3 regions of the Streptomyces sp. ADI95-16 genome follow, and region 1 is predicted to be linked to each of the others. Evidence: riboswitches for the same ligand, from Rfam matches in the RefSeq annotation. Region 1 holds a riboswitch; each other region holds the start of a gene.
The links. A riboswitch is a leader RNA that binds a small molecule or an ion and turns the genes downstream of it on or off. The one in region 1 is predicted to bind cobalamin.
Positions count from the first base shown of each region.

Region 2: linked by a shared signal. The riboswitch ahead of EES41_RS25410 (energy-coupling factor ABC transporter permease) and the one ahead of EES41_RS30625 (CoA-acylating methylmalonate-semialdehyde dehydrogenase) in region 1 are both predicted to bind cobalamin.
Region 3: linked by a shared signal. The riboswitch ahead of EES41_RS34695 (hypothetical protein) and the one ahead of EES41_RS30625 (CoA-acylating methylmalonate-semialdehyde dehydrogenase) in region 1 are both predicted to bind cobalamin.

Region 1 is NZ_CP033581.1:6,871,936-6,879,626, reverse strand. Features, by position in the region: gene EES41_RS30625 (CoA-acylating methylmalonate-semialdehyde dehydrogenase) at 1-1,132, opposite strand, end outside; cobalamin riboswitch at 1,357-1,536, opposite strand; gene EES41_RS30620 (cobalamin-binding protein) at 1,623-2,540, shown strand; gene EES41_RS30615 (short-chain fatty acyl-CoA regulator family protein) at 2,578-4,005, opposite strand; gene aceA (isocitrate lyase) at 4,348-5,661, shown strand; gene aceB (malate synthase A) at 5,711-7,303, shown strand; gene EES41_RS30600 (3-hydroxybutyryl-CoA dehydrogenase) at 7,300-7,691, shown strand, end outside.
Region 2 is NZ_CP033581.1:5,648,726-5,656,416, reverse strand. Features, by position in the region: gene glyA (serine hydroxymethyltransferase) at 1-1,180, shown strand, start outside; gene EES41_RS25425 (L-serine ammonia-lyase) at 1,444-2,826, shown strand; gene EES41_RS25420 (hypothetical protein) at 2,997-3,512, shown strand; gene EES41_RS25415 (flavodoxin family protein) at 3,577-4,317, opposite strand; cobalamin riboswitch at 4,495-4,690, shown strand; gene EES41_RS25410 (energy-coupling factor ABC transporter permease) at 4,719-5,432, shown strand; gene EES41_RS25405 (energy-coupling factor ABC transporter substrate-binding protein) at 5,432-5,782, shown strand; gene cbiQ (cobalt ECF transporter T component CbiQ) at 5,786-6,535, shown strand; gene EES41_RS25395 (energy-coupling factor ABC transporter ATP-binding protein) at 6,532-7,365, shown strand; gene EES41_RS25390 (PadR family transcriptional regulator) at 7,416-7,691, shown strand, end outside.
Region 3 is NZ_CP033581.1:7,786,152-7,793,842, forward strand. Features, by position in the region: gene EES41_RS34680 (energy-coupling factor transporter transmembrane component T) at 1-1,100, opposite strand, end outside; gene EES41_RS34685 (hypothetical protein) at 1,105-2,085, opposite strand; gene EES41_RS34690 (prenyltransferase/squalene oxidase repeat-containing protein) at 2,082-5,009, opposite strand; cobalamin riboswitch at 5,226-5,295, opposite strand; cobalamin riboswitch at 5,416-5,554, shown strand; gene EES41_RS34695 (hypothetical protein) at 5,665-7,083, shown strand; gene EES41_RS34700 (DUF4430 domain-containing protein) at 7,169-7,657, opposite strand.

The sequences.
Region 1 (7,691 bases):
TGGAGGGGGCGACCCGGTCGAAGAGGGTGGCTCCGGCGAAGTAGCCGTTCTCGTGGCCGGGCAGGGTGAACCCGCGTCCGTCCACGATGAGTTCGGCGCCCTCGTTGACGCCGATGTCCACGTAGCGCCGGACGCGGTCGAGGGCGTCCTGGCTGACCAGGGGGCCGAAGTCGGCCTCCGGGTCGTCGGAGGTGCCGATGCGCAGGGCGGCGATCCGTTCCTTCAGCTTGCCGACCAGCCTGTCGGCCGTCTCCTCGCCGACCGGGACGGCGACGGCGATGGCCATGCAGCGCTCGCCGGCCGAGCCGTAGCCGGCGCCGATGAGCGCCTCCACGGCCTGGTCGAGGTCGGCGTCGGGCATCACGATCATGTGGTTCTTGGCGCCGCCGAAGCACTGGGCGCGCTTGCCGTGCGCGGCGGCGGTGGCGTAGATGTGCGCGGCGATCGGGGTGGATCCGACGAAGCCGAGGGCCTGGACGCGGGGGTCCTCCAGCAGGGTGTCCACGGCCTCCTTGCCGCCGTTGACCACGTTGAGCACGCCGGGCGGCAGACCGGCTTCCAGGAACAGCTCGGCAAGCCGCAGCGGTACGGAGGGATCGCGCTCGGAGGGCTTGAGGATGAAGGCGTTTCCGCAGGCCAGGGCCGGGGCGGCCTGCCACAGCGGGATCATCGCGGGGAAGTTGAACGGGGTGATCCCGGCGACCACGCCCAGCGGCGCGCGCAGGGAATGGACGTCGATGCCGGTGCCGGCGTTGTCGGTGAACTCGCCCTTGAGGAGGTGCGGGATCCCGGCGGCGAACTCGACCACCTCCAGGCCGCGTTGCAGGTCGCCGTGCGCGTCGGCGACGGTCTTGCCGTGCTCGGCGGACAGCAGCCGGGCCAGCGCGTCGCGTTCGCCCTCGACGAGCTGGAGGAAGCGCAGCATGACGCGGGCGCGCCGCTGCGGGTTCCACTGGCCCCAATCGGCCTGCGCCTCCTCGGCGCCCGCGATCGCGGCCTCCGTGTCGGCGCGCCCGGCCAGGGGGACCCTGGCCTGGACCGCGCCGGTGTTGGGGTCGTACACGTCGGCGAAGAGACCGGACGTTCCGGTGGTGTGCTTTCCGCCGATGAAATGGGTGAGCTCGCGGACCATCGAAGCCTGCTCTCGTCAGGTGAGATCCGAGGAAGGCGCGGCAGACGGCGGCGGCGCACCGATCGGGGTGCGCGCCGCGGGGCGGACCGCGGGACAGTGAAGGCGCGGAGGCCTTCGTCGAGTCACGAACGCGCGGGCAGGGCCGCGTACTTCGGATACTCCGCCGGATCACCTGGGCCGTGGTCACGTACCGGTGCCATGCGTGTCTGCTCCATCCTCGTGGACAACACGGAACACCCCACGGCCGGTATCCTGACTCCCGGATCAACGCACGCTCTCCGGCCTTCCCGACGGATGGATTCCGTCAGTGGCCTGTACTGCTGAAGAGCGCACTTCCCGGTCACAGTGGCGGGACCGCGCCGGATTCACACCGGCTTCCCTGCACCGCGGGCTTGTCACGAACATATAGTTGGACGTCCTAGTAAGTCCACCCCCACTCGCGGCGCGGACGGGTGTGAAGGGTCCCCGGACCAAGGCCTACAGTCGAGGAATGCGCATCGTCTCGCTGCTCCCCGCGGCCACCGACATCGTCGCCGAGCTCGGTCTGGCCGCCGATCTGGTGGGCCGGACGCACGAGTGCGACTGGCCGCCGCGGGCGGTGGCGGGGGTGCCGGTGGTGACCTCCGCCGGGTTCTCCCCGGACGATCTGAGCAGCCGGGAGATCTCCGCCGCGGTCGGGGGCGCCGCGCACAGCGGGTCCTCGCTCTACGCCCTCGACACCGAGGCGCTGGGCGCGCTGCGGCCCGAGGTGGTCCTCACCCAGGACCTGTGCGACGTCTGCGCCGTCTCCTACGCGGGGGCGAGCCGGGCGGTGCGCGTCCTGGACGGCGGGCCCCGGGTGCTGAGCCTGGAGCCGCGCACCCTGGACGACGTACTGGACTGCCTGGTCACGGTGGGCGAGCTGCTCGGCGTACGGGAGCACGCGCGGGAGCGCCGGGCGGTCCTCGCCGAGCGCCTGGAGGCCGTGCGCGAGCGGACGGCGGGCCGGCGGCCGCGGCCCAAGGTGGTGGCGATCGAGTGGCTCGACCCGCTCTGGCCGGCCGGTCACTGGGTGCCCGAGCAGATCGCGCACGCGGGCGGTGAGGCGCTGCTCGCCGCCCCGGGCGAGCACACCCGGCCGATGGACTGGGAGGCGGTCCGGGCCGCCCGCCCCGACGTACTCCTCCTGATGCCCTGCGGGTTCGCACCGGAGCGCACCCTGCGCGAGCGGGAGCTGCTGACCTCGCTGCCCGGCTGGGAGGAGCTGCCCGCGGTACGGGCCGGCGCGGTGTGGGTGCTGGACGGGCCCGCGTACTTCAACCGGCCGGGGCCCCGGGTGGTGCGCGGCGCGGAGGTGCTGGCGCAGGTCCTGCACGGGGTCGCGGCGGGCGCCCCGGTGACCCCGGCGGAGGCCTTCCGCCTGGGCTGACCGCCGCCTCCGGGCCCCTGCGGCCCCGCCCCCGGCCTCAGCGCGCCCGGTCGGCCACCTGGTACGGGACGAAGGTGCTGGTGTTCTCGTCGACGGCGAGCGGCCGCCCGAGCGGCGGGACGGCGCGCTGCGGACAGTCGAGGCGTTCGCAGATGCGGCAGCCCATGCCGATGGGGGTGGCCGCCGCGGTGTTGCCGAGGTCGAGGCCGTCGGAGTAGACGAGCCGCGAGGCGTGCCGGATCTCGCAGCCCAGCCCGATCGCGAACGTCTTGCCGGGCTCGCCCCAGCCGCCCCGGTGCCGGGTCAGGGCGCGGGCCGTCCACAGGTAGCGCTGCCCGTCCGGCATGGCGGCGACCTGGACGTGGATCCGGCCGGGCGCGGCGAAGGCCTCGTAGACGTTCCACAGCGGGCAGGTGCCGCCCGCGCGGGAGAAGTGGAATCCGGTCGCGGACTGCCGCTTGGACATGTTCCCGGCGCGGTCGACGCGGACGAAGGAGAACGGGACCCCGCGCAGCCTGGGGCGTTGAAGGGTGCTCAGGCGGTGACAGACCGTCTCGTAGCCGATGCCGAAGTGGTCGGTGAGCCGCTCGATGTCGTAGCGGAACTCCTCGGCGGCCGTGTGGAAGGCGCGGTACGGGAGGATCAGCGCGGCGGCGAAGTAGTTGGCGATGCCGATCCGGGCCAGGGCGTGGGCGGTGGAGCCGGCCGGGAAGTCCTCGCAGGCGAGCCGGTCCAGCTCGTCGGCGTACTCCAGCAGGGCGAGCTGGGTCGCCATCCGGAACGCCTGCTGGCCGGGCCGCAGCCGGGCCGAGAGGTGGAGCACGCGGGCGGAGTCGTCGTAGTGGTGGAGCCGTTCGGAGTCGGCGGCCAGCCGGACCCCGTGGCGTTCGGCGAGCCGCGCCGCGAGGGCGCGCACGACGTCGCCGCGGCGGATCCCGATGGCGCGGGCCAGCTCCTCGGCGGCGAGGTCGGTGTCGTGCAGGTAGTTCTGGCGGCGGTAGAAGAACTCCCGGATCTCCTCGTGCGGTGAGCGCGGGGCGCCCGGGCCGGCCCCCGTCGCCGGCCCCGCTCCGGCGTCGCGGCCGTCGGCGGCGCCCGCCAGCCCCTCGGCGAGCAGCTGGCCGCGCCGCCCGAGGTCCAGCAGCACCTGCGCGACCGCCGGCATCCGGGAGGCGAGTTCCGCGAGGTCGGAGGCGGACACCCGGGCCGCCGCGACCTCCCCGGCCAGCGCCTCGCGCAGGTCGGCCACGAGCCGACTGGTGTCCCGCTCCGAGAAGAAGCCCGGGTCCACGCCGAAGGCCTCGGTCAGCCGCAGCAGCACGGGCACGGTCAGCGGGCGGGAGTCGTGCTCCATCTGGTTGAGGTAGCTGGGCGAGATCGCCAGCATCCGGGCCAGGTCGGCCTGGCTCAGGCGGCGCTCCTCGCGCAGCCTGCGCAGCCGCGCTCCCGCGTAGGTCTTGCTCACCGCGTCCCCCTCGTGTCGGTCGCCAGCCTAGGCGAGAAAGCCCCTCACCGGACCTTCGCACACTTGGCAAACGACCCCGGAAAGATTCGCAGAACTTGGCATTCGTCCACGGTTGATGGCACTGGGTGTCATTGGGAGAGTCGTCCTGCGGCCCGCCGGACGCCCGGTGGCAGCAACATTGCTCCGCTCGTTCCCCGGATGGACGGCGGGCCGCGATCTTGAATTCGGCACACCGTGCCATTTCTTCGCACCTATGACGGACCGACGCAGCTCAGCGTCAAGCGACTCAAGCGGTTCAAGCGACTCAAGCGACTCAAGCGACTTCAGGAGACGGTGACGGTCATGGCTTCCACGAGCACGACGAACGCGACGGACACGACGGACACGACGGCGGCGGCAGCGGAACTCGCCGGGCGCTGGGCCACGGATTCCCGCTGGGCCGGGATCGAGCGGACGTACACCGCCGAGGACGTGGTCCGCCTCTCCGGCAGCGTCCGCGAGGAGCACACCCTCGCCCGGCGCGGCGCGGAACGGCTGTGGCGCCAGCTCCACGAGCGGGACTACGTCCACGCGCTCGGCGCGCTGACCGGCGGCCAGGCCGTCCAGCAGGTCCGGGCCGGGCTCCAGGCGATCTACCTCTCCGGCTGGCAGGTGGCCGCCGACGCCAACCAGGCCGGGCACACCTACCCGGACCAGAGCCTCTACCCGGTCAACTCGGTGCCCCAGGTGGTCCGCCGCATCAACAACGCGCTGCTGCGCGCCGACCAGATCGCCACCGCCGAGGGCGCCGCGGACACCACGGACTGGCTGGCCCCGATCGTCGCCGACGCGGAGGCCGGGTTCGGCGGCCCGCTCAACGCCTTCGAGCTCACCAAGGCCATGATCGCGGCGGGCGCGGCCGGCATCCACTACGAGGACCAGCTCGCCTCCGAGAAGAAGTGCGGCCACCTCGGCGGCAAGGTCCTCGTCCCGACCTCGCAGCACATCCGCACCCTGAACGCGGCCCGGCTCGCGGCGGACATCGCCGACACCCCGACCGTGATCATCGCCCGTACGGACGCCCTCGCGGCGAACCTCATCACCAGCGACGTCGACGAGCGCGACGCCCGGTTCGTCACCGGCGAGCGCACGGCGGAAGGCTTCTACCGGGTCCGGAACGGCATGGCGCCCGTCATCGCCCGCGGCCTCGCCTACGCCCCGTACGCCGACCTGATCTGGGTGGAGACCGGCACCCCGGACCTGGCCCAGGCCCGCGAGTTCGCCGAGGCCGTCCACGCCCAGTACCCGGACCAGATACTGGCCTACAACTGCTCCCCGTCCTTCAACTGGAAGGCGGCCCTGGACGACGACCAGATCGCCAAGTTCCAGCGCGAGCTGGGCGCCATGGGCTACCGCTTCCAGTTCATCACCCTCGCCGGGTTCCACTCCCTCAACCACGGCATGTTCGACCTGGCGCGCGGCTACGCCGAGCACGGCATGACCGCGTACGTGGACCTCCAGGAGCGTGAGTTCGCCGCGCAGGAGCACGGCTTCACCGCCGTCAGGCACCAGCGCGAGGTCGGCACCGGCTACTTCGACCTGGTCTCCACCGCCGTCAACCCCGCCTCCTCGACCACCGCGCTCGCCGGCTCCACCGAGGAAGAGCAGTTCCACTAGGCCCCGCGCCCCGCTCCCCCGCTCCCCTCCCCGTCTTGAGGAGATCCGCATGCCCGCCCACGCAACCGCCCACCGCGTCCAGGTCCTCGGAACGCGGGGGGAGCGTCACGAGGAGATCCTCACCCCCGCGGCGCTGGACTTCATCGCCCGCCTCCACGAGGCCTTCGCGCCCCGGCGTCCGGAGCTCCTGCGGGAGCGCCTGCGCCGGTCGGGCAACCTCGCCTCCGGCACGCCCCTGGACTTCTCCCGCGCCACCTCGGCCGTCCGCGCCGACCCCGACTGGCGCGTCGCCCCGCCGGCGCCCGGCCTCATCGACCGCCGCGTCGAGATCACCGGCCCGCCCGACCGCCGGATGACGGTCAACGCCCTCAACTCCGGCGCCCAGGTGTGGATGGCCGACTTCGAGGACGCCACGTCCCCCACCTGGGACAACCTCATCGGGGGCCAGCTGAACCTGCTCGACGCCATCGAACGGCGCATCGACTTCACCACCCCCGACGGCAAGGAGTACCGCCTCGGGGACTCCCCCGCCACGATCGTGGTCCGCCCCCGCGGCTGGCACCTCACCGAGGAGCACCTGGAGATCGACGGCCGGCCCGTCCCGGCCTCCCTGGTCGACTTCGGCCTCTACTTCTTCCATTGCGCGCAGCGGCAGATCGACGCGGGCCACGGCCCGTACTTCTACCTCCCCAAGCTGGAGAACCGGTACGAGGCCCGGCTGTGGAACGACGTGTTCCTGCTCGCCCAGGAGCTCCTCGGCATCCCGCGGGGCACGGTCCGCGCCACCGTTCTCATCGAGACGGTCACCGCCGCGTTCGAGATGGAGGAGATCCTCTACGAACTGCGCGAACACTCCTCGGGACTGAACGCGGGGCGCTGGGACTACCTGTTCAGCCTGATCAAGAACTTCGCCCACCGCACCGACTTCCTGCTCCCCGACCGGGCCAAGGTCACCATGACCGCCCCGTTCATGCGGGCGTACACCGAACTCCTGGTGCGCACCTGCCACCGCCGGGGCGCCCACGCCATCGGCGGCATGTCCGCCCACGTCCCGAGCAGGGACGCGGCGGGGAACGAGGCCGCGCTCGCCAAGGTCCGGCTCGACAAGGAGCGCGAGGCCGAGGACGGCTTCGACGGCTCCTGGGTGGCGCACCCCGGGCTGGTCCCCGTCTGCCGCACCGTCTTCGACGGGGTGCTGGGCGAGCGGCCCCACCAGATCGAGCGCACCCGCGAGGACGTGGAGGTGCACGCCGGCGACCTGCTGTCCGTACGCCGGATCAGCGGGCCGCCCACCCCGGAGGGGGTCCGGGCCAACGTCGCCGTGGCGCTGCGCTACTTCGACGCCTGGCTGCGCGGCAGCGGCGCCGTGGCCCTGGACGGGCTGATGGAGGACGCGGCCACCGCCGAGATCGCCCGCGTCCAGCTGTGGCAGTGGCTGCGGCACCGCACCGTCACCCGCGAGGAGGTGCTCGGGCTGCTCGACACCGAGTGCGCGGCCCTGGCCCGGGAACGGCCCGACGCGCTGGTCGCCGAGGCCCGCGCCGTACTGGAGGACACCGCGCTCGGCCGCGAGCTGCCCGCCTTCTTCACCCCGGCGGCCTACACCCGCCACCTCGTCCGCCGTACGGAGGCCCGCGCATGAGCCCTGACCCGAGCTCGCTCAGTTCCGCTGCCCACCGCGTCCACCGCGTCCACCGCGTCGGCATCGTCGGCGGCGGCCAGATGGGCGCCGGCATCGCCGAGGTCTGCGCCCGGGCCGGCCTGGACACGCTCGTCTGCGAGGCCGACGCCACCGCCGCCCGCGCCGCCCGGGAACGGGTCGCGGTCTCGCTGGAGCGGGCCGTGCAGCGCGGAAAGCTCGACCGGCTCTCCGCCGAGGACGCCCTGGCCCGGCTGTTGTTCACCGGTGACCTCGACGATCTCGCGGACCGGCAGCTCGTCATCGAGGCCGTCGTCGAGAACGCCGACGTGAAGACCGAGGTCTTCACGGCCCTCGACAAGATCGTGGAGGATCCGGAGGCGATCCTGGC
Region 2 (7,691 bases), 1.2 Mb from region 1:
GCAGTCCACCCTGGAAATGATCGCGTCGGAGAACTTCGCCCCGGTCGCCGTCATGGAGGCCCAGGGCTCGGTCCTGACCAACAAGTACGCCGAGGGCTACCCCGGCCGCCGCTACTACGGCGGCTGCGAGCACGTCGACGTCGTCGAGCAGATCGCGATCGACCGCGTCAAGGCGCTGTTCGGCGCCGAGGCCGCGAACGTGCAGCCCCACTCGGGCGCGCAGGCCAACGCGGCGGCGATGTTCGCGCTGCTGAAGCCGGGCGACACGATCATGGGCCTGAACCTGGCCCACGGCGGTCACCTGACCCACGGCATGAAGATCAACTTCTCCGGCAAGCTCTACAACGTGGTCCCGTACCACGTCGACGAGTCGGGCCAGGTGGACATGGCCGAGGTCGAGCGCCTCGCCAAGGAGTCCAAGCCGCAGCTGATCGTCGCCGGCTGGTCCGCCTACCCGCGCCAGCTGGACTTCGCCGCCTTCCGCCGCATCGCGGACGAGGTCGGCGCGTACCTGATGGTCGACATGGCGCACTTCGCCGGCCTGGTCGCCGCGGGTCTGCACCCGAACCCGGTGCCGCACGCCCACGTCGTGACCACCACCACGCACAAGACCCTCGGCGGTCCGCGCGGCGGTGTCATCCTGTCGACGCAGGAACTGGCCAAGAAGATCAACTCCGCGGTCTTCCCGGGCCAGCAGGGTGGTCCGCTGGAGCACGTGATCGCGGCCAAGGCCGTCTCCTTCAAGGTCGCGGCCTCGCCCGAGTTCAAGGAGCGCCAGGAGCGCACCCTGGAGGGCGCGAAGATCCTCGCCGCCCGCCTCGTCCAGGACGACGTCAAGGCCGTGGGCGTGGACGTCCTCACCGGCGGCACCGACGTGCACCTGGTCCTGGTCGACCTGCGCGACTCCGAGCTGGACGGCCAGCAGGCCGAGGACCGCCTCCACGAGGTCGGCATCACGGTCAACCGCAACGCCATCCCGAACGACCCGCGGCCGCCGATGGTGACCTCGGGCCTGCGGATCGGCACGCCGGCGCTGGCCACCCGCGGTTTCGACACCGAGGCCTTCACCGAGGTCGCGGAGATCATCGCGCAGGCGCTCAAGCCCGCGTACGACGCCGAGGACCTCAAGGCGCGCGTCTCGGCGCTCGCCGCGAAGTTCCCGCTGTACCCGACGCTCTGACGTCGGCAGGTCAAGGGTCGGGCCCGGTTCCTGTCTCACAGGGGCCGGGCCCTTCCCGTACGGGCCCCGGACCCTTCCCGTACGGGCCCGACGGGACCGGTCCCGCCCGCCCGGCGCCCCCTGCGCGACCCTTCGGGCGGACGAGCCGTTCACCTCGCCGCGATAAGCTCGCCTGTCGGACAAAATCCGAACAATCGACCGCCCCCGTACGAACCGCCTCTCCCGCCCCCTCCCACCCCACGAGCAGACAAGGGAGTCCGCCAGTGGCCATCTCCGTCTTCGATCTCTTCTCCATCGGCATCGGCCCGTCGTCCTCCCACACCGTCGGTCCGATGCGGGCCGCGCGCATGTTCGTGACCCGCCTGAAGAAGGACGGGGTCCTCGCCGAGACCGCGTCCGTCCGTGCGGAGCTCTTCGGCTCGCTGGGCGCCACCGGCCACGGCCACGGCACCCCCAAGGCGGTGCTCCTGGGCCTGGAGGGCCACTCCCCGCGCTCGGTGAACGTGGAGACCGCGGACGACGAGGTGGAGCGCATCCGCCAGAGCGGCCGCCTCCGCCTCCTCGGCACGGAGATAGGAAACGCGCACGAGATCGCGTTCGACGAGCCGAACCAGCTGATCCTGCACCGCCGCCGGTCGCTGCCGTACCACGCGAACGGCATGACGCTCTTCGCCTACGACGCCTCCGGGACCCCGCTGCTGGAGAAGACGTACTACTCGGTCGGCGGCGGCTTCGTCGTGGACGAGGACGCGGTGGGCGAGGACCGGATCAAGCTCGACGACACCGTCCTGAAGTACCCCTTCCGGTCGGGCGACGAGATGCTCCGCCTCGCGAACGAGACGGGCCTGTCGATCTCCTCCCTGATGCTGGAGAACGAGAAGGCCTGGCGCACGGAGGAGGAGATCCGCGAGGGCCTGCTGGAGATCTGGCGCGTGATGCAGTCCTGCGTCGCGCGCGGCATGTCCCGCGAGGGCATCCTCCCGGGCGGCCTGCGGGTCAAGCGCCGGGCCGCCTCCACGGCGCGCCAGCTGCGCACCGAGGGCGACGCGATGATGCACCGCAGCGAGTGGACGACGATCTACGCGATGGCGGTCAACGAGGAGAACGCGGCGGGCGGCCGCGTCGTCACCGCGCCCACGAACGGCGCGGCGGGCGTCCTCCCGGCGGTCCTGCACTACTACACGAACTTCGTCCCGGGCGCGGACGAGGACGGCGTGGTCCGCTTCCTCCTCGCGGCGGGCGCGATCGGCATGCTGTTCAAGGAGAACGCCTCGATCTCCGGCGCCGAGGTCGGCTGCCAGGGCGAGGTCGGCTCGGCCTGCTCGATGGCGGCCGGCGCCCTCGCCGAGGTGCTGGGCGGCACCCCGGAGCAGGTCGAGAACGCGGCCGAGATCGGCATGGAGCACAACCTCGGCCTGACCTGCGACCCGGTCGGCGGCCTGGTGCAGATCCCGTGCATCGAGCGCAACGGCATGGCGGCGGTCAAGGCCGTCACGGCGGCCAAGATGGCGATGCGCGGCGACGGCAGCCACAAGGTGTCCCTGGACAAGGTCATCAAGACCATGAAGGAGACCGGCGCCGATATGAAGGTCAAGTACAAGGAGACCGCCCGCGGCGGCCTCGCGGTCAACGTCATCGAATGCTGACGACGGCCGGCTGACCCGCTGACCTGCTCGGAGAGCCCCACCGCGGCCGCGCGCCCGGTGGGGCTCTTCGCCGTCCGCAGGGCCGCCGCGGCTCCGGTGGAACCGCCGGGGCGCCGGAGGTGTCCTTAGCGATGACATCGGTCCCCGTCTCTGGAGAAACAGGGGGCGTCATGAAGCACCTCCGCCGCCGACAGATCACCGCCCTGGCCACGGGCATGTTGCTCGCCGCCGGGATCTCGCTCGCCGCGCCGGCCTCGGCCGCCGCCGCGACCGGCTCCGCCCGCACGCAGACCCCGCTCGTCGTCAATGCCCGCTGGGGCGGGCACTGCACGTACGACCGGCTCGTCATCGACGTCAAGGGATACGTCCCCCAGGTCACCGTCACGCCCGTCACCCACCTCGTCTACGACGGGTCCGGCAAGCCCGTACCGCTCGCCGGGAAGTACTTCCTGGAGGTCCGCCTGCATCCCGCGGCGGGTCACGACGACGCCGGGCAGAACGTGTACCAAGGGCCCAAGCTCGTCAAGATCTACCTGCCCAAACTCAAGGGCATGGCCCTGACCGGCGACTACGAGGGGTACGTGACCTTCGGCGCCGCCTTCGACACCAAGCCCTCCTACACCTCCTCCGTCCTGCACGGGCCGGAGCGGTTCGTGCTGGACGTCGCGCACCCGAACGTGTGCTGAGCGTGCGGGGACCCGGCGCCGTGGCGGGCGCCGGGTCCCCGTTCTCCTCGCCCGCCTCCCCCGGCTAGCGGTGCTCGGGGTTCGGGAAGTCGAAGCGGCAGCCCGCGTCCCAGAGGGAGCGCTGGTTGCCGTGCGCCGGGATGCCGCCGCCCCGCTTGAGCAGCGCGGCCAGGTGCATGAGGTTCCAGGACATGAAGGCGGTGTTCCGGTTGGTGAAGTCGTTCTCGGGGCCGCCGGAGCCCGGGTCGAGGTACGAGGGACCGGGCCCGGCCTCGCCCATCCAGCCCGCGTCGGCCTGCGGGGGGATCGCGTAGCCGAGGTGCTGGAGGCTGTAGAGGATGTTCATGGCGCAGTGTTTGACGCCGTCCTCGTTGCCCGTGATGAGCGCGCCGCCGACCCGGCCGTAGAAGGCGTACTGGCCCTGGTCGTTGAGGATCGAGGAGCAGGCGTAGAGCCGCTCGATCACCCGCTTCATCACCGAGCTGTTGTCACCGAGCCAGACGGGCCCGCAGAGCACCAGGATGTCGGCGTCCATGATCTGGCTGTAGAGCACCGGCCACTGGTCGCTCTCCCAGCCGTGCTCGGTCATGTCGGGCCAGACACCGGTGGCGATGTCGTGGTCGACGGCACGGATGAGGGAGGTCCGGGCGCCCGCCGCCGCCATGACGGCGCGGCTCTTGTCGATCAGGCCCTCGGTGTTGCTGGTCTCGGGCGAGCGTTTGAGCGTGCAGTTCACGTAGACGGCGGTGAGGTCGCCGTAGTCGGGGGGCTGCGCGGTGTCGAAGGTCTGCGGGGTGTCGGCCACTCCCCCACCCTGCGAGCCTCCGAGGGCCCCCGCCACCGGACGGAGCCCATCCGGGCGGGGCGGGCTCGCGGACCTGCCGGCTCGCGGGCCCGCGGACGTGACCGGCGGACAGACCGGCGGATTCCGGCCATCCGACCGGCGTGATCGGCGCGGGTTGTTACCGGTCCGTGCGGCCGACTAGGGTCAGCTGGCCTTGGTGTTCGGGAAATCGGTGCGAAACCGGTGCGGCCCTCGCCACTGTGATCGGGAAGTCCGGCTCCACTCCGTAGGGAAGCCACTGGGCTCGCGCGGGAGACCGTACGACCCCGGGAAGGCGGAGCCGGGACAACAGCACCCGTGAGCCAGGAGACCGGCCGGGGCGCGTTGTCCATCCACGAGGTGCTGGAGAGGTCTCCCCACTCATGCATATAGCCGAGGGGTTTCTGCCCCCGCTGCACGCGGTCGCCTGGGGCGCCGCGTCCGCTCCCTTCGTCGTCCACGGCGTCCGCGCCCTCACCCGCGAGGTGAAGGCCAACCCGGAGAGCACGCTGCTGCTCGGCGCGTCCGGCGCGTTCACGTTCGTGCTCTCCGCGCTCAAGATCCCGTCGGTGACGGGCAGCTGCTCGCACCCCACCGGGACGGGGCTCGGCGCGATCCTGTTCCGGCCGCCGATCATGGCGGTGCTCGGCACGATCACCCTGCTGTTCCAGGCGCTGCTGCTGGCGCACGGCGGGCTCACCACGCTCGGCGCCAACGTGTTCTCCATGGCGATCGCCGGGCCCTGGGCCGGGTACGCCGTCTACCGGCTGCTGCGGAAGTTCGACGTCCCGCTGATGGTGACCGTGTTCTTCGGCGCCTTCTTCGCCGACCTGGTCACCTACTGCGTGACCTCGGTGCAGCTGGCGCTCGCCTTCCCGGACCCGGGGAGCGGGTTCCCCGGCGCGCTCGCCAAGTTCGGCGGCATCTTCGCGGTCACGCAGATCCCGCTGGCCGTGAGCGAGGGCCTGCTGACGGTGCTCGTGATGCGGCTGCTGATGCAGTCGAGCAAGTCGGACCTGGTCCGGCTCGGCGTCGCGAAGCTCACGGGCGGCGGCGCCGGCGCCCGTACCGGGAACCAGCAGGAGGCGGCGGTCTGATGAGCCGGAACGCGAAGATCAACACCCTGCTGCTGCTCCTGGTGGCGGCGCTGGCCGTGCTCCCGCTCGCGCTGGGGCTGGGCGAGGGCAAGGAGGAGCCGTTCGCGGGGGCCGACGCGCAGGCGGAGGCGGCCATCACCGAGCTCAAGCCGGACTACGAGCCCTGGTTCTCCCCGCTGTACGAGCCTCCGTCCGGGGAGGTGGAGTCCGCGCTGTTCGCGTTGCAGGCGGCGCTCGGCGCGGGCGTGCTCGCGTACTACTTCGGCGTGCGCAAGGGACGCCGCCAGGGCCTCGCGCAGGCGGAGCGGCAGCCCGCCCCGCAGGCCGCCGCCACCACCCCGGAGGCGTAGGCGGTGCTGCCGATCGACGTGGCGGCGCACGGCAGCCGCTGGCGCCGCCGCCACCCGCTCGAAAAGGGCCTGCTCGGGGTCGGTCTCACCGTCACGGCCGTGGCCCTGCCGCCGTGGCCCGGCGGGCCGCTGGTGGCCGGCGCCACCCTCGCCGTACTGCTCGGCCCCGCCGGGGTGCCCGGGCGCCGGCTGTGGCGGGCGTTCCGGATCCCGCTCGGGTTCTGCTTCACCGGGGCTCTGCCCCTGCTGGTCGCCGTCGGCGGCCCGGCCGGGCTGGTCTCCTGGGCGCCCGACGGCCCCCGGCACGCGGCCGAGCTGCTGCTGCGGACCTCCGCGGCCTCCCTCGGCGTGCTGCTGTTCGCGTTCACCACGCCCGTCTCGGACGTACTGCCCCGGCTGGTCCGCGCGGGGGTTCCGGCCCCGGTGGTGGACGTGGCGCTGGTGATGTACCGGATCGGGTTCCTGCTGCTGGACTCGATGGCGCAGGTCCGGCGCGCCCAAGCGGCCCGCCTCGGGCAGACCGGCCGGGCCGCGGTGTGGCGTTCGCTGGCCGGGCTCGCGGCGACCTCCTTCGTACGGGCCTTCGACCGCGCCGGGCGGCTCCAGGAGGGGCTGGCCGGGCGCGGCTACGACGGCGCGCTGCGCGTGCTCGTACCGGAGGCGGCGCTGTCGTGGCGGTTCCTCGCGGCGTCGGGGGCCCTGCTGGGCACCCTGATCGCCGCCACCCTCGTACTGAAGGAGCTGTATCTGTGACGCGGTTGGTGGAGCTGGTCGGCGCGGGCTACGCGTACGAGGACGGGCCGGCGGTGCTGTCCGGCGTGGACTTCGGGATCGCGGCGGGCCGCGCGCTGGTGCTGCTGGGCCGCAACGGCAGCGGCAAGACCACGCTGATGCGGCTGCTGAGCGGGGGCCTGAAGCCGGGTCCGGGCGAGCTGCGGCTCGACGGCGCGGTGGTGGCGCACGACCGGGCGGGGCTGACCCGGCTGCGGACCTCGGTGCAGCTGGTGGTCCAGGACCCGGACGACCAGCTGTTCGCGGCCTCGGTGGAGCAGGACGTCTCCTTCGGCCCGATGAACATGGGCCTGCCCGCCGGGGAGGTACGGGCGCGGGTGGACTCCGCCCTGGCCGCGCTGGACATCACCGCGCTGCGGGACCGCCCGACGCACCTGCTCTCGTACGGCCAGCGCAAGCGGGCGGCGATCGCGGGCGCGGTGGCGATGGCGCCGCGCGTGCTGATCCTGGACGAGCCGACGGCGGGCCTGGACCCGGAGGGGCAGGAGCGGCTGCTGGACGCGCTGGCGGGCCTGCGCGCGGCCGGCACCACGGTGGTGATGGCCACGCACGACGTGGACCTGGCGGTCCGCTGGGCCGACGACGCGGCGGTGCTGACCCCGTCGGGCATCCGGTTCGGTCCGGCCGGGACGCTGCTGGCGGACCCGGAGCTGCTGGTCTCGGCGGGCCTGCGCCAGGCGTGGTCCCCGGCGGTGGCGGCGTTCCTGCGGGCCCGAGACCTGCTGGCCGGGGACGCCCCGGGCCCGAAGACCCCGGAGGCCCTCGCCGCCTGGGCCCGGGGTCGTCCCTGACCCGCTCCCGCGCGCGGGTGCCGGGCCTCCCGCGAACCTAGGATGGCCGCATGTCGCTCCCGCACGCCATCCTCACCGCCCTGCTCGAAAAGCCCTCGTCGGGGCTGGAGCTGACCCGGCGGTTCGACAAGTCGATCGGGTACTTCTGGTCCGCGACGCACCAGCAGATCTACCGGGAGCTCGGCCGGCTGGAGGAGGCCGGGCTGATCCGGGCGCTGCCCAGCGAGGTGCCGGTACGGGGGCAGAAGAAGGAGTACGAGGTGCTGCCGGACGGCAGCGCGGAGCTCGCCCGGTGGGTCGGCGAGCGGCAGGATCCGAAGACGGTC
Region 3 (7,691 bases), 910 kb from region 1:
GCGAGCAGGATCGCCGCCGCCGGCACGAGCGGCAGGGTCGGCCAACTAAGCGGGTAGATCGAGGGGTTGAGCTCGGCGGCGTTGAAACCGGCATTGCTGAACAGCAGGACGGCCGACACCACCCCGCACCCGGCGACGGTCCACTCCGCGGCCCGCCACGGGTCGGGCCGGTAGGTCGTACGGGTGATGCGGCGCCCGCCGAGCCGGAGTCCGGCGAAGCACAGCAGCGCGCCCGCTCCCATCGTGGGGAGCCCGAGCAGTTTCGGCGCGGTCGCGTCGAGGAGCCCGTACGCGCCCGCGCACAGCCCGCACATGCCGAGCAGCATCAGCGCACCGGTCAGGCGCCGGGAGCGGCGGGTGGCGGTCCCGGCGCGGCCGTAGCCACGGGAGTCCATGGCGGCCGCGAGCCGCAGCGAGCGTTCCAGGGCGTCCTCCAGAACGGGGACGATGATGCCGCGCAGGGCGCGCGGGCCCTTGGGGCGGCCGGCGCGCAGCCTGCGGGCGCGGTGCACGCGCTGGACGCTCGCCACCAGTTGGGGCGCGACGCTGATGGAGACGGTGACCGCGACGCCCAGCTCGTACAGCGCGCCGGGCAGGACCCGCAGGGCCCGTTTGGGGTTGGCGAGGGTGTTGGCCGCGCCGATGCAGCACAGCATGCAGGCGAGCCGCAGTCCGTCGGTGGCCGCGGAGAGCAGCGCTTCGAGGGAGACCGGACCGCCGAGCTGGATGCCCGCGTACCAGTCGGGGGTGGGGATGTGGGGGAGGGAGAAGAGGAAGTGGTCCCGCGGGGTGATGCCGGTGGCGAAGACCGCCCGGAAGGTCACCCGGATCGCGACGACCGTGAGGGCCAGGTAGAGGTAGTACTTGAAGCCGCGGGCCCAGGGGGCCTCGGTACGCCGCATGGTGATGACGTAGCCGAGGACCGCGAGGACGAGGAACAGCAGCAGCGGGTTGTTGGTGCGGCTGACGGCGGTGGCCAGGGCGAGCGCCCAGATCCACCAGGCGACCGGGTGCAGGGTGCGGGGCAGACGGTGGCCGCCCGGGTCCGGCGCGGTGCCGGACCCGGGCGGCGTGGCCGCGGCCGTGGTGGTGCGTGACACGCGGCTACTCCGTACGACGGCGGCGCTTGGCCGCGAACACGGCGGCGGCGCCGATCAGCAGCACCAGCGCCCCGGTGGCGACGGCGGGCAGGTACGAGCCCGCGTCGTGCTCGGCATCGGCGGCCGGCGCCGCCTCGACCACCTGGGGCCCGGGGGCCTGAGCGGCCACCGCTCCCGTACTGGTCGACGGCGACTGCGATGGCGACGGCGACACCGAAGGCGAGGGTGAGGGTGAGGCGCTCCCGGCGGGCGGGGCCGAGGCCGAGGGGGAGTCGGGGGCGGACGGGACGGGGGCCGCCGCGCCCTGCGCGGGCGGGGCCGCCGCAGGGGGTGTGCGGTCGGCCGGCGGCGGGTTCTCCGGCCTGGGGCCCGTGTTGACGTCCGGCGGCAGGGGAGCCGCCGTACGGGTGTCCTTCGGAGCCGGAGCCCCCGCGGGCTGGGTGTTGTGGGCCCGCAGCTGATCGGGGGTGACCGTGGGCTTGCCCTCGGTGCCCTCGATGTTCGTCCCGCCGAAGATCCACAGGTCGACGCTGCCCGGCTTCGGCTTGTAGAGCATCGCGCCGAGCTGGCTGTACTCCCAGGTGTTCTGCCCCGGGTTCGCATGCCAGTACGACCAGTACGCGGAGGCAGGCGGGGTCAGGACGCAGTCGTCCTGCTGCGGGGTCGGGTACTGCTTGCCGCCCTGGTGGCCGCTGTAGCCGATGCGGCAGATGAAGGCGGGTCCGTCGTGGCCGGTGCCGGTGGTGGCCCAGCCGCCCTGGTTGAGGAGCTCGTAGCCCGTGGTGGGCGTGGTGCCGCAGGAGCGGTAGACGGGCCCGCCCCAGTGGCTGAAGTCCACGGCGAGCACGACTCCGGAGGAGGTGGTGCACTGGCCCATCGCCTGGGGGGCGGCCCCGGCCGGGCCGACGGTGGCGGCGAGGGCCGCCACCGTCAGCCCGAGGGCCGCCGTCAGGCGGGCCAGGGCGCGTGTGACGCGGGAGCTCATCGGTCCTCCTCCGCAGGGTTGCGGCGCGTACGGGCCATGACGACGAGCCGCCATCCGGCCAGGGTCAGTACGGCCGCGGCGCCGGCCAGCGCACCGACCTGGACGCCGGTGGAGGCCAGGACTCCGCCCGAACCGCCGGTCACGACCGCGCTGTTGCCGCCGGCGGAACCGGTGGTGGTGCCGGTACCGCCGGCACCGCCGGAGGCGCCCGAACCGCTGCCGGAGCTGCCGGAGCTGCCGGAGTTGCCGCCGGCGGAGCTGGTGCCGTTGGAAGCGCTCGGGCTTTCGCCAGGGGTGATGATGACGGGAGTGCCGCTGGTGCCGCCGGATCCGGTGGTCCCGCCCGTACCGCTGGTCCCGCCCGTGGTGTTGCCCGTGCCGCCCGTCCCACCGGTGCCGCCGGTGCCGCCCGTACCGCCGGTGCCGCCCGTGCCGCCCGTTCCCGTCGAGGTGCTGGGGATGGGTTCGGGGGTGGTGCCCTCCAGGCTGCGGGTCAGGGTGGCGAAGGAGATGCCGGTGGCGCCGCCCACCGCCTGGGTGGAGGCGCGGACGTCGGAACCGGGCTGGCCGCCCTTGGCGACGTTGAAGCCGCCGTCGGTGTTCTGCTGGGTCACGAGGAACTTACGGGCCTTGCCGATCTGGGCGCCGTACTTCGGCGCGTCGAGGGACATGCCCTGGATGGCGAGGGCGGCGGAGTTGACCGAGTTGCCCGACGCGCCGGGGAAGCCGCCGTCGTCCTTCTGCTGGGTGGCCAGCCAGGCCAGCGCCTTGTCCACGGCCGCCTGTGCCTTGGCGTCCGGAAGCAGGTCGAGGGCCATGGCGGCCATTGCGGTGGAGTCGACCTCGGCCCCGCTGGACGTCCCGATCAGACTGGGCCAGGCACCCGAGGACTCCTGGAGGCTCTCCAGGTACGCGATCGGCTCGGCCGCCGCGGCACCGTCACCGGCGCGGACCTGGGCGATGATGCCGAGGGACTGGGAGAACACGGACGGGGCGTTGGTGTAAGCGCCCTTGGCGGCGCAGCTCCGGTCGGGCGCGGTGCTCGGGGCCGGGCAGACGGCCTTGGCGAGGGCGGCGATCAGGTCCTGTCCGCCGAAGGCGCGCGGGTTGCGGCCGACGGCCTCCGCGAGGACGGCGGTCTTGCCGATGGAACCCCCGCCGGCGTGCTTGGTGCCGATCAGGGTCCAGTCGTGGACGCCGCGCCCCTTGCCGTCCTTGCCGCCCTTGTCGAGGAAGTCGACGACGTTGCGCAGGGTGGCGTTGTCCTGGCCGGTGGCGGCCAGGGCGTAGGCGCCGTCGATGGTCAGACCGTAGTCGGCGAAGCCGCTGCCGGGCGCGTTCTCGTAGTAACGGCCCTGGATCAGACGGGCCTTGTCGGTGAGGTAGGCCGTCCCCTTCTTCGCGTCAGGCCCCTCGCCCGGCGCAGCCGTCGGCGGAACCGCCGGCGGGGTGGTCAGCGTCACCAGGTCGCTCTTGGCGGCGGCGAGCACCACCGGCGCGGCGGCGAACACCCGCGCGTCGGTCTCGCCCTCCTCGAAGCCGAAGCCGCCCGCGGGGAGTTGCTGCTTGGAGAGCCAGAAGAGGCCCGCGTCCGCGTAGGGCGTGTCACCGAGGGCGCGCAGCGCCTGGGCGGCCCGTGCGGTGGCGGCCGGGGCGCCGGTCGTCATGTACGAGGCGGAGGGCCAAGCCCCGGTCGCCAGCTGGGACTTCCTCAAGTAGGCCCGGGCCTTCGCGACCGCCGCGTCGTGGCCGCCGGCCCGCTTGAGGGCCAGGGCGATGAGCCCCGTGGAGGCGGCGTCGCTGTCGCACCATCCGCCGGAGCGGATGAGGATGCCGGTGAACCCACCGTCCTCGCACTGGAGGCCGGCCAGCCGGTTCACGGCGTCGGCCGGGGGCGTCACGCCGCCGTTCAGCAGGGCGATGACGGCCATGGCCTGGGCGTCCGACTGGCCGGTGGTGCGGAAATCGCCCTTGGTGAGGCAGCCGTCGACCGTCTCGCCGTCACCGATGTCCCGGGGACAGACGTACTTGACCAGGTCCCCGAGCAGGTCGTGCCCGCCGAAGGCCCGCGGATCCCTGCCGGTGGCCTCGGCGACGAGCGCGAGGCGCGCCGCGGCGGTGGCGTCGGGGATCCCGTCCTTGCCGACCGGGTAGGCGTACGCGTCCGTCTGCGCGGGCGTGGCGAGGAAGTCGGCGGCCTTGCGGGCCGTCGCGCTCTTGGGGTCGGCGCCCGCGAGCGCGTAGACGGCCTCGGTGGTGAGGAAGTGGTTCGCCGTCGTGGCGCCCTCGTCGACGACCCTTTCACCGTCGGTCAGTTGCCCGGTGAGCCACCGGGTGGCGGCGGGCAGGTCCACGGTGCCCGGCGGCACGGTGGGCGGGCCCGTGGGCCCGGTCGGGTCCGGGCTGGGGCCGCCGCCTGCGGCGCGTACGTCGTCGGGGGAGAAGGTGGGCTTGCCGGAGGTCCCGCCGATGTCCGTACCGCCGAACACCCAGGCGTCCACGTCGCCGTCCTTCGGCGTGCGGGCCATCGCGCCGAGGGGGCTGTAGGTCCAGTTCTTCTGGCCGGGCGAGGCGATCCAGTACGACCAGTAGGCGGTCGCCTGCGGTGTGAGGACGCAGGCCTCTTTGTCCGGAGTCGGGTACTGGGTACCGGAGTTGAAGGAGCCGTTGCCGATGCGGCAGATGAAGGCGGGGCCGTCGTGGACGGTGCCCTCGGTGGTGAAACCGGCGTCCCGGAGCAGTTCGTAGCCCGTGGTGGGCGTGGTGTCGCAGCCGCGCTCCACCTTGCCGCCGAACGGGCCGAAGTCGACGGCGACGACGGCGCCGGCCGTGGCGGTGCACCCCTCGATCGGGTCGGCCGCCGCGGACGTCGTCCCGGTGACGAAGACCGCGCTCGCGCCGAACGTCAGCAGCGCCGCCGACATCAGCGACACCAGCCTCATTCTTCCCGTGCGTCGCTCTGCTAGCTCTGCGGTCCCCACCACGGCCCCTCGTGTCAGCCGGGCGGACCAGTGCGTGGCAAAGGGCTTCCCGCACGCACGGAGCGCGGTGCGCAATGCGCGGTGCGCAGGGCGCGGAAGAAGCCTTCGAACCACGCCGTAGTCCGCGACGGCGTTTCTCGCTGCAAAAACCTGGCTCCAGGCATTCCGGCTCGCCCGGCGATGCCGGGCCTACGGTTGCGGGTCAGCGCCGGATTCAGACCGGCTTCCCCTGGAGCTGAGTGCTTATCAGTCGGAGTGGAACACGCTGATAAAGGCAGCGTCAAGGTGTCTTGCATCTCATCCAGGAGCGCTCCCGGCGGGTCCGGGCGGCCCGTCTCGCGGTGGCTGGCGGACCCTTGATCACTCGGGTAGCGTCCTGGGCTGCCAGATGGGGGAATCCGGTGGGAAGCCGGAGCTGACGCGCAGCGGTGTGGGACGGCGGGGGCCGTCTCCGAGCCCGAATGCCCATACGGCGATGCAGTACAGGAAGCCGTACCACGCGTTCCGGGCGGCGGCCCTCCGGCATGCCCGCCCGTGCGTCCGCACTGGACGTGGAGCGCCGGATGAGGTCGGCGTCCGCCGATTCCAGGAGCAGGCCATGTCCCGTCCCCGTCCCCGCACCTCCCGCCGCCTCGCGCTCGTCGTGCCCGCAGCGCTCGGCGCCTTCGCGCTCACCGCGCTCCCCGCGTCCGCGACCTCGTCACCCGCCCAGATCGCCACCTCCAAGACCAACGGTGTGGCATACCTCAAGTCCCTCCAGGCGGCTGACGGTTCGTACGCCGGCTCCGGCCTGTCCAACGAGTGGGCGTTCAGCACCTTCGCGGCGGCCGGCACTGCCGTCGTCGACGTCTACCCGGGTGGCGACACGACGAAGAACGCTCGCACCGTCTACCGCAACCTGCTGTCGACGGCGGGCTGGCCGCAGGCCTCCCCGGTGGTCACGGACTACGAGCGCGGCACCCTCAACGCGTACGCCGCCGGCATCGACCCTGCCCGCGTGTCCGCCTCCCGCAACCTCGTCGCCAACATCTACTCCTACTGGCAGACCGCGGAAGCCGGCTACTTCGGCCCGTCGGGCAACTTCAACGGCACGGTCTTCGCGGCCCTTTCGCTGGGCGGCGCCAAGACGCAGGCCGGCGGCGCCCGTGTCCCGCAGGCGCTGACGGACTCGATGGTCGCCCGCATCCGCGCCAACCAGCACGTGGACGGCGGCTGGACGTACCAGAAGGGCGAGGGCAATCCGACCGTCCTGAACTCCGCGGGCGACGTCGACATGACCGGCGCCGCCATGGCTGCCCTGTGCGTGTCCGGCGTACCGAACACCGACACGGACGTCGTCCAGGCGAAGAACTTCCTGAAGGGCACGCTGGTCTCCGGCAGCGGTGCCTTCAACTCCCTGTACGGGGTGAACACCAGCTCCAACGGCTGGGGTGTCGCCGGTCTCAACGCCTGCGGATTCAACCCGCAGACCGGGGACTTCCTCACCGGCAGCGGCAAGACCCCGATCGACTTCCTGATCGCCAATCAGTACAACCCGGCGGGCGGCTTCAAGTACAAGCCGTCCGACACCGTGCCCTCCGCCTACTCCTCCATCGACGCGCTGCGGGCCGTCGCGGGCGGCGGCTTCACGACGGCCCCGCCCGTTCCGGTCACCCCCGGGGCCCCGCAGTGGGTCGCCCAGTCCACCTTCACCGCCGGTACGGCCACCCAGCTGGCGCTGACCGTCGACGACGGCGCCGGCAGCCTCAAGGTGTGCTCGGTCGCCTTCACCCCGACCGGTACGACCACCACCCTCGGGGACGTCCTGAACGCGGCGACCACCGCCGCGACGCCTTCCGGCTGCGTCACGAGCGTGACCCCCTCGTCGGGCACCGGCACCGTCACGGCCGTCAACGGCAAGGCCAACAGCGGCTCCAACACCTGGAAGGTCAGCGTCGACGGCTCCGCCTTCGCCGGCGCGGCCCGCAACAAGGTCGTGGGCGTGGGCGACACCATCGCCCTGCGCTGGGGCGCCTGACCTCCGGACCCCGGTCGGTGCTGCGGGCCTTCGGGACCGCAGCACCGACCGTGTGCGAAAGCGCCGGCCGGGCGAACGTGCCGTACTAGAAGGCCGTCCAGGTGAAGGAGACCTGGTCACCGGCGTTGATCTTGAACTGGCAGCCGCCGACCGGGGTGGGGGCGCCGTTGACGGCGATGCTCCAGTAGGCGGAACCCCCGCCGCTGACGCTCTTTATGGTGTCGACCGAGAAGTCGTCGAAGGACGCGTACCAGGTGCCGTCCCAGGTGAAGCCCTTCTTGTGGGCGGCGTCATCGAGGGCGGCGGTCGGGGTCGGGACCTTGGACGGGTTGGCGCCGCCGTTGGTGCCGTCGCACTTGTGGGTGCCGCCGGTGGCCGTGGTGACGTCGTGGCCCTTGGTCTTGACCTTGCCCTTGAACAGCAGCCCGTCGGGCCCCTGGACGGTGAGGTTCACCTTGACGGCGGCGTTGGTGTTCGGCTTCGGCTTGGCCTCGGCCACCGTCGGAGCGGCGACGAGGGCGAGCCCGAGGGCGACCGTGGTGATCACGGAGCGGCGGGCGAGGATCTGGCGCATGGAGTGCCTTCCTGAGGGATCTCCGGGTCTGCTG